Regions from separate parts of the Actinoplanes sp. CA-051413 genome, predicted to be linked through region 2. Evidence: riboswitches for the same ligand, from Rfam matches in the RefSeq annotation. Region 2 holds a riboswitch; each other region holds the start of a gene.
The links. Region 2 has a riboswitch for cobalamin ahead of ACQP2Y_RS30810 (VWA domain-containing protein). Riboswitches for the same ligand answer to the same signal wherever they lie in the genome.
Positions count from the first base shown of each region.

Region 1: it holds a riboswitch for cobalamin, as region 2 does, so the genes downstream of both, ACQP2Y_RS39165 (ribonucleoside-diphosphate reductase subunit alpha) here and ACQP2Y_RS30810 (VWA domain-containing protein) in region 2, are expected to answer to the same signal.
Region 3: it holds a riboswitch for cobalamin, as region 2 does, so the genes downstream of both, bluB (5,6-dimethylbenzimidazole synthase) here and ACQP2Y_RS30810 (VWA domain-containing protein) in region 2, are expected to answer to the same signal.

Region 1 is NZ_CP192100.1:8,307,646-8,311,949, forward strand. It holds gene recA (recombinase RecA) at 1-634, opposite strand, end outside; gene ACQP2Y_RS39150 (DUF3046 domain-containing protein) at 833-1,033, opposite strand; gene ACQP2Y_RS39155 (GNAT family N-acetyltransferase) at 1,112-1,807, shown strand; gene ACQP2Y_RS39160 (UdgX family uracil-DNA binding protein) at 1,779-2,441, opposite strand; cobalamin riboswitch at 2,555-2,766, shown strand; gene ACQP2Y_RS39165 (ribonucleoside-diphosphate reductase subunit alpha) at 2,899-4,304, shown strand, end outside.
Region 2 is NZ_CP192100.1:6,530,267-6,534,570, forward strand. It holds gene ACQP2Y_RS30810 (VWA domain-containing protein) at 1-1,898, opposite strand, end outside; cobalamin riboswitch at 1,930-2,057, opposite strand; gene ACQP2Y_RS30815 (gluconokinase) at 2,142-3,713, opposite strand; gene ACQP2Y_RS30820 (hypothetical protein) at 3,822-4,304, opposite strand, start outside.
Region 3 is NZ_CP192100.1:5,598,033-5,602,336, reverse strand. It holds gene ACQP2Y_RS26420 (cation:dicarboxylate symporter family transporter) at 1-679, shown strand, start outside; gene ACQP2Y_RS26415 (hypothetical protein) at 861-1,901, shown strand; gene ACQP2Y_RS26410 (ester cyclase) at 1,984-2,388, shown strand; gene bluB (5,6-dimethylbenzimidazole synthase) at 2,487-3,113, opposite strand; cobalamin riboswitch at 3,150-3,353, opposite strand; partial or broken gene ACQP2Y_RS26400 (hypothetical protein) at 3,462-3,557, opposite strand; gene ACQP2Y_RS26395 (D-arabinono-1,4-lactone oxidase) at 3,674-4,304, opposite strand, start outside.

The DNA.
Region 1 (4,304 bases), 1.8 Mb from region 2:
CGGTCGTGGTCTCGGGCGAGCCGAACATGACGCCGATCTTCTCGCGGAGCTGGTTGATGAAGATCGCGGTCGTGCCGGAGTTGTTGAGGATACCGGTGATCTTGCGGAGCGCCTGGCTCATCAGGCGGGCCTGCAGACCCACGTGGCTGTCGCCCATCTCGCCCTCGATCTCGGCGCGCGGCACGAGCGCGGCCACCGAGTCGATGACGATGATGTCGAGCGCGCCGGAGCGGATCAGCATGTCCGCGATCTCGAGCGCCTGCTCACCGGTGTCGGGCTGGGACACCAGCAGCGCGTCGGTGTCGACGCCGAGGTTGCGGGCGTATTCCGGGTCGAGCGCGTGCTCCGCGTCGATGAATGCCGCGATGCCGCCGCCGCGCTGGGCGTTGGCCACCGCGTGCAGAGCCACCGTCGTCTTACCGCTGGACTCCGGTCCGTAGACCTCGACGACGCGGCCGCGCGGCAGACCGCCGACGCCGAGCGCGATGTCGAGCGCGATGGAGCCGGTGGGGATGACGGCCATCTGGACGACCGGCCGCTCCCCGAGGCGCATCACCGAGCCCTTGCCGAACTGCTTGTCGATCTGCGCGAGAGCAAGATCGAGCGCCTTGTCCCGATCAGGTCCTGCCACCATGTCCGCCACCCCTGTATTCGACTTTCCGGGCGCCTTCGCCGAAGAGCTTCTGTTCATCACGCGGGTCACGCTAGACCTAGGGTCTGACAAAAACCGGTGCCCGGCCGTGTCCTGTGGATGACCACGCCGCTGAGGACAATAGCCGAACAGGTGTACGACTACGAGCGACACGCCAGAACAAGCGTACTAAAAAAGGGGTCAGCGCAGCCTGGCAGGCACCCGATCGGGGTACGCGGAAACCACCGCACGCCAGATAGTAACCGTCTCAACACCCTGAGCTATGGATTCGTTAATGGTGCGCCCGTCGAGCGCCGCAAAACTCTGATCCGCGGCGAGACTCCGCGCGTAAGCCGAGCCGAAGGCCTGTTCGAGGCGCCCCCAGAATTCTGTCAACCGCACGGGAAAAGCGTACCTGCGGGGTCTCGGCGGTCCCGCTCGACGGCACGCTGAGACACACATCACTATGTGCTGGTGACAGTGGACGTTCTCGACCGGCCGAGCTGGGCCGCACTCACCGGCCCGCACGCGCGGTTCGCCGGCATCGTCGGCCGGGCCGCTCGCTACCACCCCGACGTGGCGCCGTTCTTCGCTCTCGAGGACCCCGCCGATCCTCGATGCTGGAACGACCTGGCAGTGCTGGCCGGCCCCGGCACCGAGTTGTCGATCACAGCGAATCCGCCGCGCGACCTGGGCTGGGAGGTCCGAGGCACCAGCGCCACGCGGCAACTGGTAGATGCAACCGTGCGGGCCGTAACGGATCCGGAGGCCGTCGCGCTGACCGCGACCGACGTCCCCGAGATGATCGATCTTGTGCGCCGGACCGGACCGGGCCCGTTCCGGCCGCGCACGATTGAGCTGGGCACTTACCTCGGCATCCGACACGGCGGCGCGCTGTTGGCGATGGCCGGCGAGCGGATCCGGCCGCCGGGCTGGAGTGAGATCAGCGCGGTCTGCACCGATCCCGGCTATCGCGGTCGCGGCCTCGCGGCACGACTGGTGCTCGCCGTCGCAGCCGAAATCTATGAGCGGGGCGACCGACCGTTCCTGCACACCATGGCAGCCAACACTGCAGCGAACCACTTGTTCGCGGCGATCGGCTTCGTGCGGCGCAAGGAGAACGTGAACGTGTCGTTGCGCGTACCGGTCAGCCCAGGACTGTCGCCGCGACCTTGAGGTCGTCGACCAGGCCGTTGTAGGCGGCGTCCCGGTCGTCGGCCCGCAGCACCGCAGACGGGTGGATCGTGGCCAGGGCACGCGACTCGGCGACCGGGAAGTCCTGCGGGCGCTGCGCCGACGCCGGCCAGGGCAGCAGCTCGCCGCGTGACCTGGTGACCCGGAACGACGGTCCGAACAGGGCCTTGGCCGCGGTGGCCCCGAGCGCCACCACCAGATCCGGCTTCAGCTGCGAGAACTCGGCGACCAGCCACGGCCGGCAGGCCGTGATGTGCGCCGGGCCCGGAGTCTGGTGGATGCGCCGCTTGCCTCGCAGCTCGAAGCGGAAGTGCTTCACGGTGTTGGTCAGGTAGATGATCGACGGGTCGATGCCCGCGTCGCCCACCGCGTCGCGGAGGAGCCGGCCGGCCGGGCCCACGAAGGGCAGGCCCTGCTGGTCCTCGATGTCGCCAGGCTGCTCCCCCACCAGCACCAGCCGGGCATGTTCGGCGCCGCGGCCGAAGACCACCTGGGTGGCGTTCTCGTAGAGCTCGCATCCGCGGCAGCCGGGCGCCGCCGCTTTGAGTTCGTCGAGGCTCTTCGCGTCGGCGGGGATGAATTCCTGCGCACCGGGCGGGGCTTGCGTCGTAGCCATGCACACGTTCTACCCCGTCGCGTCCGGTCCACGCGCGCAGGCCCACCTGATCGGGCATGATCCGACACGCCGACACGACATATGGTGTTGTACATCGGCTGTCGCACCTAGATATGGTGTTGCCCGCAGCTGGTTCGCCCGTCCCTCCAGGACGGCGCGAGGCAAGAGGGAACCCGGTGGAAGACCGGGACTGCCCCCGCAGCGGTGAGCGGGAACGACCGCCGTCATCAAGCACTGGGCCCGGGCCCGGGAAGCGACGGCCATTAGGCGACCGGCAACGGTCAGGCCCGCGAGTCCGAAGACCTGCCAGCGCGCCGCACGCTTTCGCGTGCGGCGGTCCGAGGCCGCGTGGGACGGCCGACGCCACTTCAGGTGTACGCGCACAGCCGCGTCCACCGGCGTCCTCCTGCGCGCCCGAAGACCGTTCCGCCAACGGGCTCGCGAGGAGAGAGAGTTCATGACGGTCACGCAGGACAAGACTGCGTACGATCCGGCCGTGCCGGAGCAACGCCGGCACGCGATGCAGGTGCGCAAGCGCAATGGTGAGACCGAGTCGGTCGACGTCAACAAGATCGTGCGGGCGGTCGAGCGCTGGGTCGCCGACCTGGACGAAGTGGATCCGCTGCGGGTGGCGACCAAGACCATCAGCGGGCTCTACGACGGCGCGACCACCGCGGAACTGGACAAGCTGTCGATCCAGACGGCCGCAGAGCTGATCGGCGAGGAGCCGCAATACTCGCGACTGGCGGCCCGGCTGCTGGCGGCCTTCATCGACAAGGAGGTGCGCGGGCAGGGCATCGCGAGCTTCAGCCAGGCCATCGCGCACGGCCACGCGGAGGGGCTGATCGGCGACGCGACGGCTGCCTTCGTGGCCAAGAACGCCCGCAAGCTCGACGATGCCGTGGACCCGGCCGGCGATCTGCGCTTCGAGTACTTCGGGTTGCGGACCGTCGCCGACCGTTACCTGCTGCGTCATCCGCAGTCGCGGCTGGTCATGGAGACGCCGCAGTACTGGCTGCTGCGGGTCGCCTGCGGCCTGTCGACCAACGCCGGTGAGGCGATCGGGTTCTACCGGCTGATGTCGTCGCTGGCCTACCTGCCGAGCTCGCCGACGCTCTTCAACTCCGGCACCCGGCACACCCAGATGTCGTCGTGCTTCCTGGTCGACTCGCCGAAGGACGAGCTGGACTCGATCTACGAGCGGTATCAGCAGGTGGCGCGGCTCTCGAAGTTCGCCGGCGGCATCGGCATCTCCTGGTCGCGGATCCGCGGGCGCGGCGCGCTGATCCGCGGCACGAACGGACAGTCCAACGGCATCGTGCCGTTCCTGCGCACGCTCGACGCCAGCGTGGCCGCCGTCAATCAGGGCGGCCGGCGCAAGGGCGCAGCCTGTGTCTACCTCGAGCCGTGGCACCCGGACATCGAGGAATTCCTGGAGCTGCGCGACAACACCGGCGAGGACGCCCGCCGGACGCACAACCTGAACCTGGCCAACTGGATCCCCGACGAGTTCATGCGCCGGGTCGAGGCCGACGAGATGTGGTCGCTGATCGATCCGTCGGCCGTACCGTCGCTGCCTGATCTCTGGGGTGCCGACTTTGACGCGACCTATCGGGCCGCGGAGGCCGCCGGGTCCGTCGTGCGTCAGGTCAAGGCGCGCGATCTGTACGGCCGGATGATGCGCACCTTGGCGCAGACCGGCAACGGCTGGATGACCTTCAAGGATCCGTCGAACCGGCTGAGCAATCAGACCGGCGTCCCGGGCAACACGATTCACCTGTCGAATCTGTGCACGGAGATCCTGGAAGTCAGCTCGGACGACGAGACGGCCGTCTGCAATCTCGGCTCGATCAACCTCGCCGG
Region 2 (4,304 bases):
GGCGGCAGCACCTGATCCGCGGTCGACCCCCGGAAGGTGATCATGCCGATCCGGTCCCGCCGCTGGTACGCGTCCCGCAGCAGCGAAAGCACAGCGGTCTTGACGACGGTCATCCGCTTCCGCGCGGCCATCGACCCGGACGCGTCCACGACGAACAGCACCAGGTTGGCCTCACGCCCGACATGCACGGCCTCTCGCAGGTCACGCGGCTGCACCACCCCCGTCCGGCGCGCGGCCGCGGCCCGCCTGCCCGCCGGAGAAGCGGGACCGGCGGGACCGGAAACAGGCGCATCACCAAGCTCGCGGTCAAGCCACACATGCTCCTCGGAGCCATTCGGTTCACCCAGTCCCCGGCCGTCCCGCGCACCCGGCGCGGTGATCTGAGAGCCCGATGGCGGCACAGCGGCGGCGCCGCGGTGGATGGCAGCACGCAGAGTGGCCGGCAGATGCGGCGCACCGGCGAGCTTGCCGCGCGGAATCCACGACCCGACCACCCGCCCCCGCCGGGCGAAAGCCGGCGACCGACGCCCGGCATGCCCACCCTCACCCCGAGCAGAGATCCGCAACGTCCGCGGCCGGTAGGCGACACCCGCCTGAGCCGCCGCACCCCCACTCACCTTGCGCTGCTCGTCAGCCGGCGCCTCAGCGGCGGCATCCCCCGAAGCCTGCTCAACCGGGCCGGAAGGCCCGCCACTCCGCCCAGGCCCACCGGAACCATCCGGCCCACCAGAGCCGGGCCCACCAGAATCGGCACCGCCGGAATTCGGCCCGCCAGAGCCCAGGCCGCCGGAATCCGGGCCGTCAGAGTCCGGGCCGTCAGAGTCCGGGCCGCCGGAATCAGGCCCGCCAGGACCATCACCAGGCGGCGGATCCTCATCCGGATCATCCTGAGCGGCCTGATCCAGCGCCTCTTCCAACCGCTCCTCATCAGTACCCGGTGGATCAAGCGGATCCTTACGACGCCGATGCGGCAACGCAAGCCGCGCCGCATCCCGAATGTCTTCCGCCGTCACCAGATCGCGACCGTGCCACGCAGCCAGAGCCACCGCACACCGCGCCACCACGATGTCCGCGCGCATCCCGTCGACACCGTAGGCCAGGCACACCCGGGCGATCCGGTCCAGCTCAGCGTCCGGCAGCTGCACGGACGGCACCCGCCCCCGAGCGGCCAGGATCCGCTCGGCCAGGGCTTTCTCGTCGGCCGCGAACCGGGCCGCGAACACATCCGGGCCGGCCTCGTACGCCAGGCGGCGCCGGACCACCTCGGCCCGCAGCTTCGCGTCGCGCGGGGCGGCGACCGTCACGACCAGGCCGAACCGGTCGACCAGCTGCGGGCGGGGCTCGCCCTCCTCGGGGTTCATCGTGCCGACCAGCAGGAACCGGGCCGCGTGCTTGACCGACACCCCGTCGCGCTCGACGTGGGCGCGGCCCATCGCCGCCGCGTCGAGCAGCAGGTCCACGAGGTGGTCCGGCAGCAGGTTGACCTCGTCGACGTAGAGGGCGCCGCGGTGGGCCGCGGCGAGCAGACCCGGCTCGTACGCCTTGACGCCGTCGGCGAGCGCACGCTGGATGTCCAGGGTGCCGACGACCCGGTCCTCGGTGGCACCGACGGGCAGCTCGACCAGCGTGGCGGGGCGGTGGCCGTGCGGTGCGCCGGGCTCGTGCGGCCCGTCGGGGCAGCCGGGGTCGGGCGCCGCGGGATCACAGGCGAAGCGGCAGCCGCGGACCACGTCGACCTCGGGCAGCAGGGTGGCCAGGGCACGGACGACCGTGGACTTGGCCGTGCCCTTTTCGCCGCGGACCAGGACCCCGCCGACGGCGGGGGACACAGCGGTCAGCAGCAGCGCGAGCCGCAGGTCGTCGAGGCCGACGACGGCAGAGAACGGGTACGGCGTCACGCCCGGTCCTTTCCGCGGGTCCGCGCCCGCGTGTGGAAGGTACGAGCGGCCGGAGTCTCCTGACTTCCGGGGGCGAACCCCGGTCACAGTGGCGGGACCGTCCCGGTCTCCCACCGGGTTCCTCCACTGCCGCTCGCGAGCCACTCTTTCTCACGGCCCGGCACGCCGTCAACGCGGGGCCACGTGGGCATCCTCACGGCCCCGGCCCCCGCAGCTCAACGGGCCCCGGCCGCGACCGGCGGCTCAGCCGACCCCCGGCAGGGCCTTCTCCGTGTCCGGCAGCGGCTCCGGAGCGAGCTTGTCCAGCTCCTTGAGCACATCCGTGACGGCCAGCGCCGACTGCTCCACCAGCGGCCGCATCCGCCGGTACAGGTCGGCGTTCTTCGGGTCCGGCCGCTCGTGCTCGGTGATCGCCACCAGCGCCGCCGCCTCGTCCAGGTCGGGCAGCTCCCCCAGCGCGTGCCGGGCCAGCAGGCAGGCACCCAGCGCCGTCCCCTCCGGCGTGTCGGCGATCGCCACCGGCAGGTCCAGCGCCGCCGCCAGGATGCCGACCCACAGCTCCGAGGCGACCGCCCCGCCGGTGGCCCGGACCTCGGTCATCGCGATGCCCTCGTCGGCGAACGTGTCGCGGACCAGCGCCAGCTGCTGGCACACCCCCTCGACCGCGGCCCGGACCAGGTGGGCCCGGCCGTGCTCGCGGCGCAGGCCGATGTACGCCCCGCGCATCCCCCCGCGCCACCACGGCGCCCGTTCGCCCAGCAGGTACGGCAGGCAGAGCAGCCCCTCGCTGCCCGGCGCCACCTCCGCCGCCTCGGTCAGCAGGGCCGCGTCGCGGACGTCGGCGTCCTCGCCCTCAGCGGTGGGCCGGTCGAAGCCGCCCGCGAAGGTCTGGCCGGCCCAGCGGACCACGGATCCCGCGTTGTTGATCGCGCCGCCGACCACCCAGCGGTCCTCGGTCAGCGCGTAGCAGAACAGCCGGCCCGCCTTGTCCGCGGTCGGGCCGTGCACCACGGTGCGCAGGGCGCCGCTCGTGCCCAGGGACACGGCCGCCACTCCGACCGGCGTCGCGCCCACGCCCAGGTTGGCCAGCGGTCCGTCGGCGGCCCCGATGATCAGGGGCAGGTCCGGCGGGAGCCCGGCGGCGACTGCCACCTCCCGGTTGAGGCGCAGCTGCCGGGTCGTCGGTACGACCTCAGCCAGCCGGCTCTCCTGGATCCCCGCCAGCTCCAGGGCCTCAGGGTCCCAGCGCCGCTGGTGGATGTCGTACATGCCGGTGCCGGAGGCGACCGACAGGTCCAGCAGGAAGCCCTCGTCCGCGACGCCCGCCAGGACGATCTCCTTGACGCCACCCCAGCGCGGCGTGTCCCGCAGGACAGCCGGGTCGGTGGCACCCCACCAGGCGAGTTTGGTCAGCGGGGACATCGGGTGCACCGGCGTACCGGTGCGGGCCTGAAGGTCCTTGGCCCGGCCGGACGCCACGATCCGGTCGCTCTGCCCGGCGGCCCGGTTGTCCGCCCAGGTGATCAGCGGGCCGCGGGCCGTGCCGTCGGCGTTCATCGGGACCAGCGCGTGCAGGAAGGCGCTGAGGCTCACGGCGATGACCCGGTCACCGCGCTCGCGGGCCTCCTTGGCCACGGTGATCAGCGCTTCGACCGCGGCGTCGCGCAGCTTCACCGGGTCGAGTTCGGCCTGTCCCGGGCCGGGCACCGACAGCGGGTAGTGCACGCTGGCCATCGCGCGCACCTCACCCGTCGGCCCGGCGGCGATGGCCTTGGTCGCGGTGGTTCCGGTGTCGACACCGATGACGACGTCCATGCAGCCTCCCTGATCGCCGACAGACATGCCCGATCACCGCGCAACTCAAGCCCGCGGCAGAACCGCGCGGCGAGAGCCGGCGGAGGGACCGGACACCTGTCCCCGACCTTAGGCGAGTCGCACCCGGACCGCCTGCCCTCGCGCGGTGGTCACCTCGACCTCGCCGGCCGCGGCGGGCAGCAGCGCCGCGTCACCGCTGATCGGCAACCACGTGCCGCCGGCCACGCGGTAGCGCAATCTGCCCGTTGCGGCGACCACGACGCCCTGGCCGTCGGGCAGGCGTACCTGCACCGGCAGGGGTGCCGCGGAGTCCGGGAAGCCGCGCAGCACCGGTTCGGGGGTGCCCAGCGACAGGAACAGGCGTACGCGGTCGTCGGTGCTGGTCAGGGTCTGCACGACGAACCGGCGGCCGTCGGCGGTGGTGCCCCGCAGGATCCAGGTGTCGCCGGGCGGCGGGGTGATCCGGTAGCCGTACCGGTCGTCGTAGCCGTCGCGACCGGCGAGGTCCCACAGATCGTCCGCCTCGGACGCGGGGCCGGCCAGCAGCCGGGCCCGGCGTGCGGTGCCGGCCGGTGGCGCACCGCGGCCGGC
Region 3 (4,304 bases), 930 kb from region 2:
CGGCTTCTACGCGACCTGCGCGATCTTCGTCTTCCTCATCCTCGGCACGCTGCTGTGGCTGGTGGCCCGGATCAACCTGCTCAAGCTGCTGCGCTACCTGGGCCGCGAGTTCCTGCTCATCGTCTCCACCTCGTCGTCGGAGTCGGCGCTGCCCCGGCTGATCGCCAAGATGGAGCACGTCGGCGTCAGCAAGCCGGTCGTCGGCATCACCGTGCCGACCGGGTACTCGTTCAACCTGGACGGCACGGCCATCTACCTCACCATGGCCTCGCTGTTCGTCGCCCAGGCGGTCGGCGACCCGCTGTCGGTCAGCGAGCAGATCTCGCTGCTGGTCTTCATGATCATCGCCTCCAAGGGTGCGGCCGGCGTCACCGGCGCGGGCCTGGCCACGCTGGCCGGCGGCCTGCAGAGCCACCGCCCGGAACTGCTCGACGGCGTCGGCCTGATCGTCGGCATCGACCGGTTCATGTCCGAGGCGCGGGCCCTGACCAACTTCGCCGGCAACGCGGTCGCCACCGTGCTGATCGGCACCTGGACCAGCGAGTTCGACCGGGACCGGGCCCAGCGCGTGCTGGCCGGGGAGGACCCGTTCGACGAGGCGACGATGCTCGACGAGCACGACGACCCGCCCGCGGCGGTTACCCCGCCGCCAGTTGTTCCCGCCGGCGCACCTGCCTGAACCTCCGGCACCTGATCCGCCACTCCGTCGCGCCCAATCCGACCGCCCCGGGCGCGGCGGGGTGGCGCCGTGCCGACTCTTCGGTCGGCGGCCATCCGGGCGTTGCGGCGCGGCCATGCATCCACCACCGTGGAACTCATACATTGCCCGTGGTCTATCCATTCGGTGAAGGTGGGCACACATGGTCGGTAGGGGCAGAATCGCGGCCGCGCTGTCGGTAGCGCTGGCATCCATCGGGCTCGCGGCACCGGCACCCGCCGGCGCGGCGATCAGCCGGGCCGACCTGGCTCTGCGCTGGGCGCCCATCCACTACCAGGACGTCGACGCCACCGGCAGCCACGCCCTGGGCGGCAAGGCGGACTACCTGACCAAAGTGAACTTCGACGGCGACTGGAACGGCCGCAACAACTGGGACCGCGCAGCCGAGTCCGGCGCGTCGTTCTCGGCGGCGGCGTACTACTCGGTGGCGGAGACCAGCACCCACTGGTACGTCACCTACTTCTTCTTCCACCCCCGGGACTGGGTCGACCACCCGTTCTTCGAGACCGAGCACGAGAACGACGGCGAGGGCGTCCTGCTGGCGATCCAGAAGGACGGCTCCACGTACGGGGTGCTGCGCTCCGCGGTCACCGTGGCGCACACGAGCTTCTACTCGTACACGCCGAGCGGCAGCACCTGGACCACCGGCCGCGAAACGGTCGACGGCACGCTGCAGATGCAGTCGTCACCGCACGACTCGTTCCAGCACCCCGTCACCGCGCAGGAGGTCCAGGGTCACGGCCTCAAGGCGTACCCGCAGTACGCCATCAACGGCGACGGACTCGTCTACTACCCGTCGACCGAGGGCGAAGCGCCGAGCAGCACCAACGACCGCGACGTCCGCTACGAGCTGATCGACATCTTCGCGGCGGGCGGCCTGTGGGCCCAACGGGACAACACCAACCTGTACGCCAACCTGGGCACCTTCGCCGGCGACACCTCAGGGGGCTGCGGCGTGGGCACGTACTCCTGTGGCACCAACTCGGCCAACGCGCCGTGGGGCTGGGACGACGGCGACGACCTGCCGGGTCGCGGGGAGATCGCCACGGACCCGGCGAAGTTGTCCGCCGAGTACTTCACTGTGCCGGGGGAGTTGGCGCGGGCTTACGCGTACAACCCGTACACGGCGGAAAAGGCCGACCTGCGCGAAGCCGCGCGGACCGCACCGACCGTCACGGACTGACGGCGCAGCCGGCGGCCGGGGGGTTTCCCCTGGCCGCCGGTTTGCAGTGCGCCGAAGGTCGACATGGCATAGAAATTGATGCATGGAAGCGACGGAGATCGCGCGCGCGTGGTTCGCCATGTGCCGCACGGGGGACGAAAAACGGCTGACCGACCTGGTCACCGAAGACTTCGTGGCGCACGGACCGGGCGGCAGCGGCGACCTGGCCGCCTTCACGACGTGGCTGCGCTGGTACCCGGCGGCTTTCGCCGACCAGGAACCGGTGCTGGAGGACGTGATCGTCAGCGGGGACAGGCTGGTGGTGCGGTACACGATCCGGTCGACGTACCGGGGTGGCTATCTGGATCTGCCGCCGGACGACCAGCGGGTGCGGGAGACCGGGATCATCATCTTCCGGCTGGCCGGGGGGAAGGTGGCCGAGAGCTGGTTCGAGGGCAACGACCTCGAGGTGGCGCAGCAGATCGGGGGCCGGATCACCCCGGCCTGAGCCGGGGCTTTCGTCCGCCACGCCCGGATGCGGCTCGCCCGGCTCAGCCCCCGCCACGGCCGGCCGCCGTGCCTGGTCACGGCCCGGGCGGGCTCCGCTCAGCCGCCCCAGCGGTCCGCGTGCAGGGCCAGCTGCAATGGCCGCCGTCGGCGCCAGCCGTGCCGTTCCAGATCCGGCACCTCCTCGAGGTGGCTGACCGGACCCAGGCACAACCAGGCGACCGGCCGCACCGAGCCCGGGATGGCCAACAGGCCGCGCAGGAAGTCCTCGCGGTAGAAGGACACCCACCCGACGCCCAGTCCTTCGGCGGTCGCCGCCAGCCACAGGTTCTGGATCGCCAGGCACACCGAATAGAGCCCGGCGTCCGCAATCGCATGTCGCCCCAGCACCGCCGGCCCACCCCGGGCGGCGTCGTAGGTCACCACAACCGACAGCGTCGACTCCAGGATCCCGTCGATCTTGATGCGGGCGAACCGCCGCGCCGCGTCGCCGTCGAGGGTGGCGGCGAAGGTTTCGCGTTCGGTGTGCACGTGCCGGTGGAATGTCTGCCGGAGTTCGCGGTCGCGGACCAGGATGAAGTCCCACGGCTGCGACAGTCCGACGCTGGGCGCCTCGTGCGCCGCCATGAGTATCCGGTCCAGGACGTCGCCGGGGACCGGCGCACCGGTGAACTGGCCCCGGACGTCGCGGCGGCGGCTGATGGTCTCGTACAGGTCGTGGATCATGGGCAGGCTCCCGCTGCGCTCGTGCCCCGGGCAGGCCGGGGTCATCGACGCGAGGCCGGTCTTCGGACTTCCGGATCAGCGCCTCACCGCCCGCCTTCCCAGCCGGTCGGCCAGTGGCTGCGCACAGGGATGCGCGTGGGCGGCAGCTCCCCGGTCACCGCGGCGGGCCCGTGCCGGATTCGCACCGGCTTCCCGATTCTCCCCACCCGCGGGCGGGGCACCTCGCAACAAGTTCGTGCCGGACGACACGCTACCGCCACGGGCACCGGGTGCGCTCAGGAGCCTGTTTCCGTTGAAGCTGAACAAGTGGCGGTCGAACAACCGGTGCAGGTCGGCCCGCAACAGAAGGCCGTTCTCCAGAACATCGGAATGTGGTCCGCTGAACAGCGTGATATGTGCCGCGTCCAGGACATCCGCACAGCACTTGACAGGGATCCGCGGCATAGAGCCAAACGGCATCGCCGCCGCAATCCGCTTCTACTCCCGCATGATCTCGCGGCGGTCGATGACACCACGATAGGGAGGCGACAAGCCGGTAGCGCCGTAAAAGGCCGGCCGGGTCAGTGGCCCAGGATGTCGTCGAGCCAGGGGTTGCGGAACGTGCCTTTGGGGTCGTACTTCGCGACCAGGGCCTGGAAGTCGGAGAAGCGGGGGTAGCGGCTGCGCACCGTCGCCGCGTCCTGGGTGAAGACCTTGCCCCAGTGGGGGCGGGCCTCCAGCGGCGCGAGCTGTTCCTCCAGCGCCGCCACCGCCGGGAGGACCGCTGCCGTGTCGGCGATCCAGGTGAAGTGCAGGCCGAGGCTGTCGCGCTCGTAGTTCATGCTCAGCCACAGGTCGTCCGCCGCCACCGTACGGATCTCGTTCACCTGCAGGACCGGGACGATCTTCTCGCGGACCCGGGCCACCGCGTCGATCGCTTCCAGTGCTCGGTCGAACGGCACCATCCACTCCGACTGCAGCTCCGCGCCGGTGCTGGGGGTGAACTCCATCTTGAAGTGCGGCAGCCGGGCGTGCCACGGGCCCGGTACGCCGAACTGGTCGGTGCTGTTGTCCGCCGCCACCCCGGGCACCGGGTGGCGCTTCCCGTCGGCCGGGCGGGCGCCGAACAGCGGGCCTTCCGGCAGCTCGTCCGTACGCTTGAACCAGGCGTGGTTGATGTCCCCGGTCTGCCAATTGGTGAACAGGCTGACG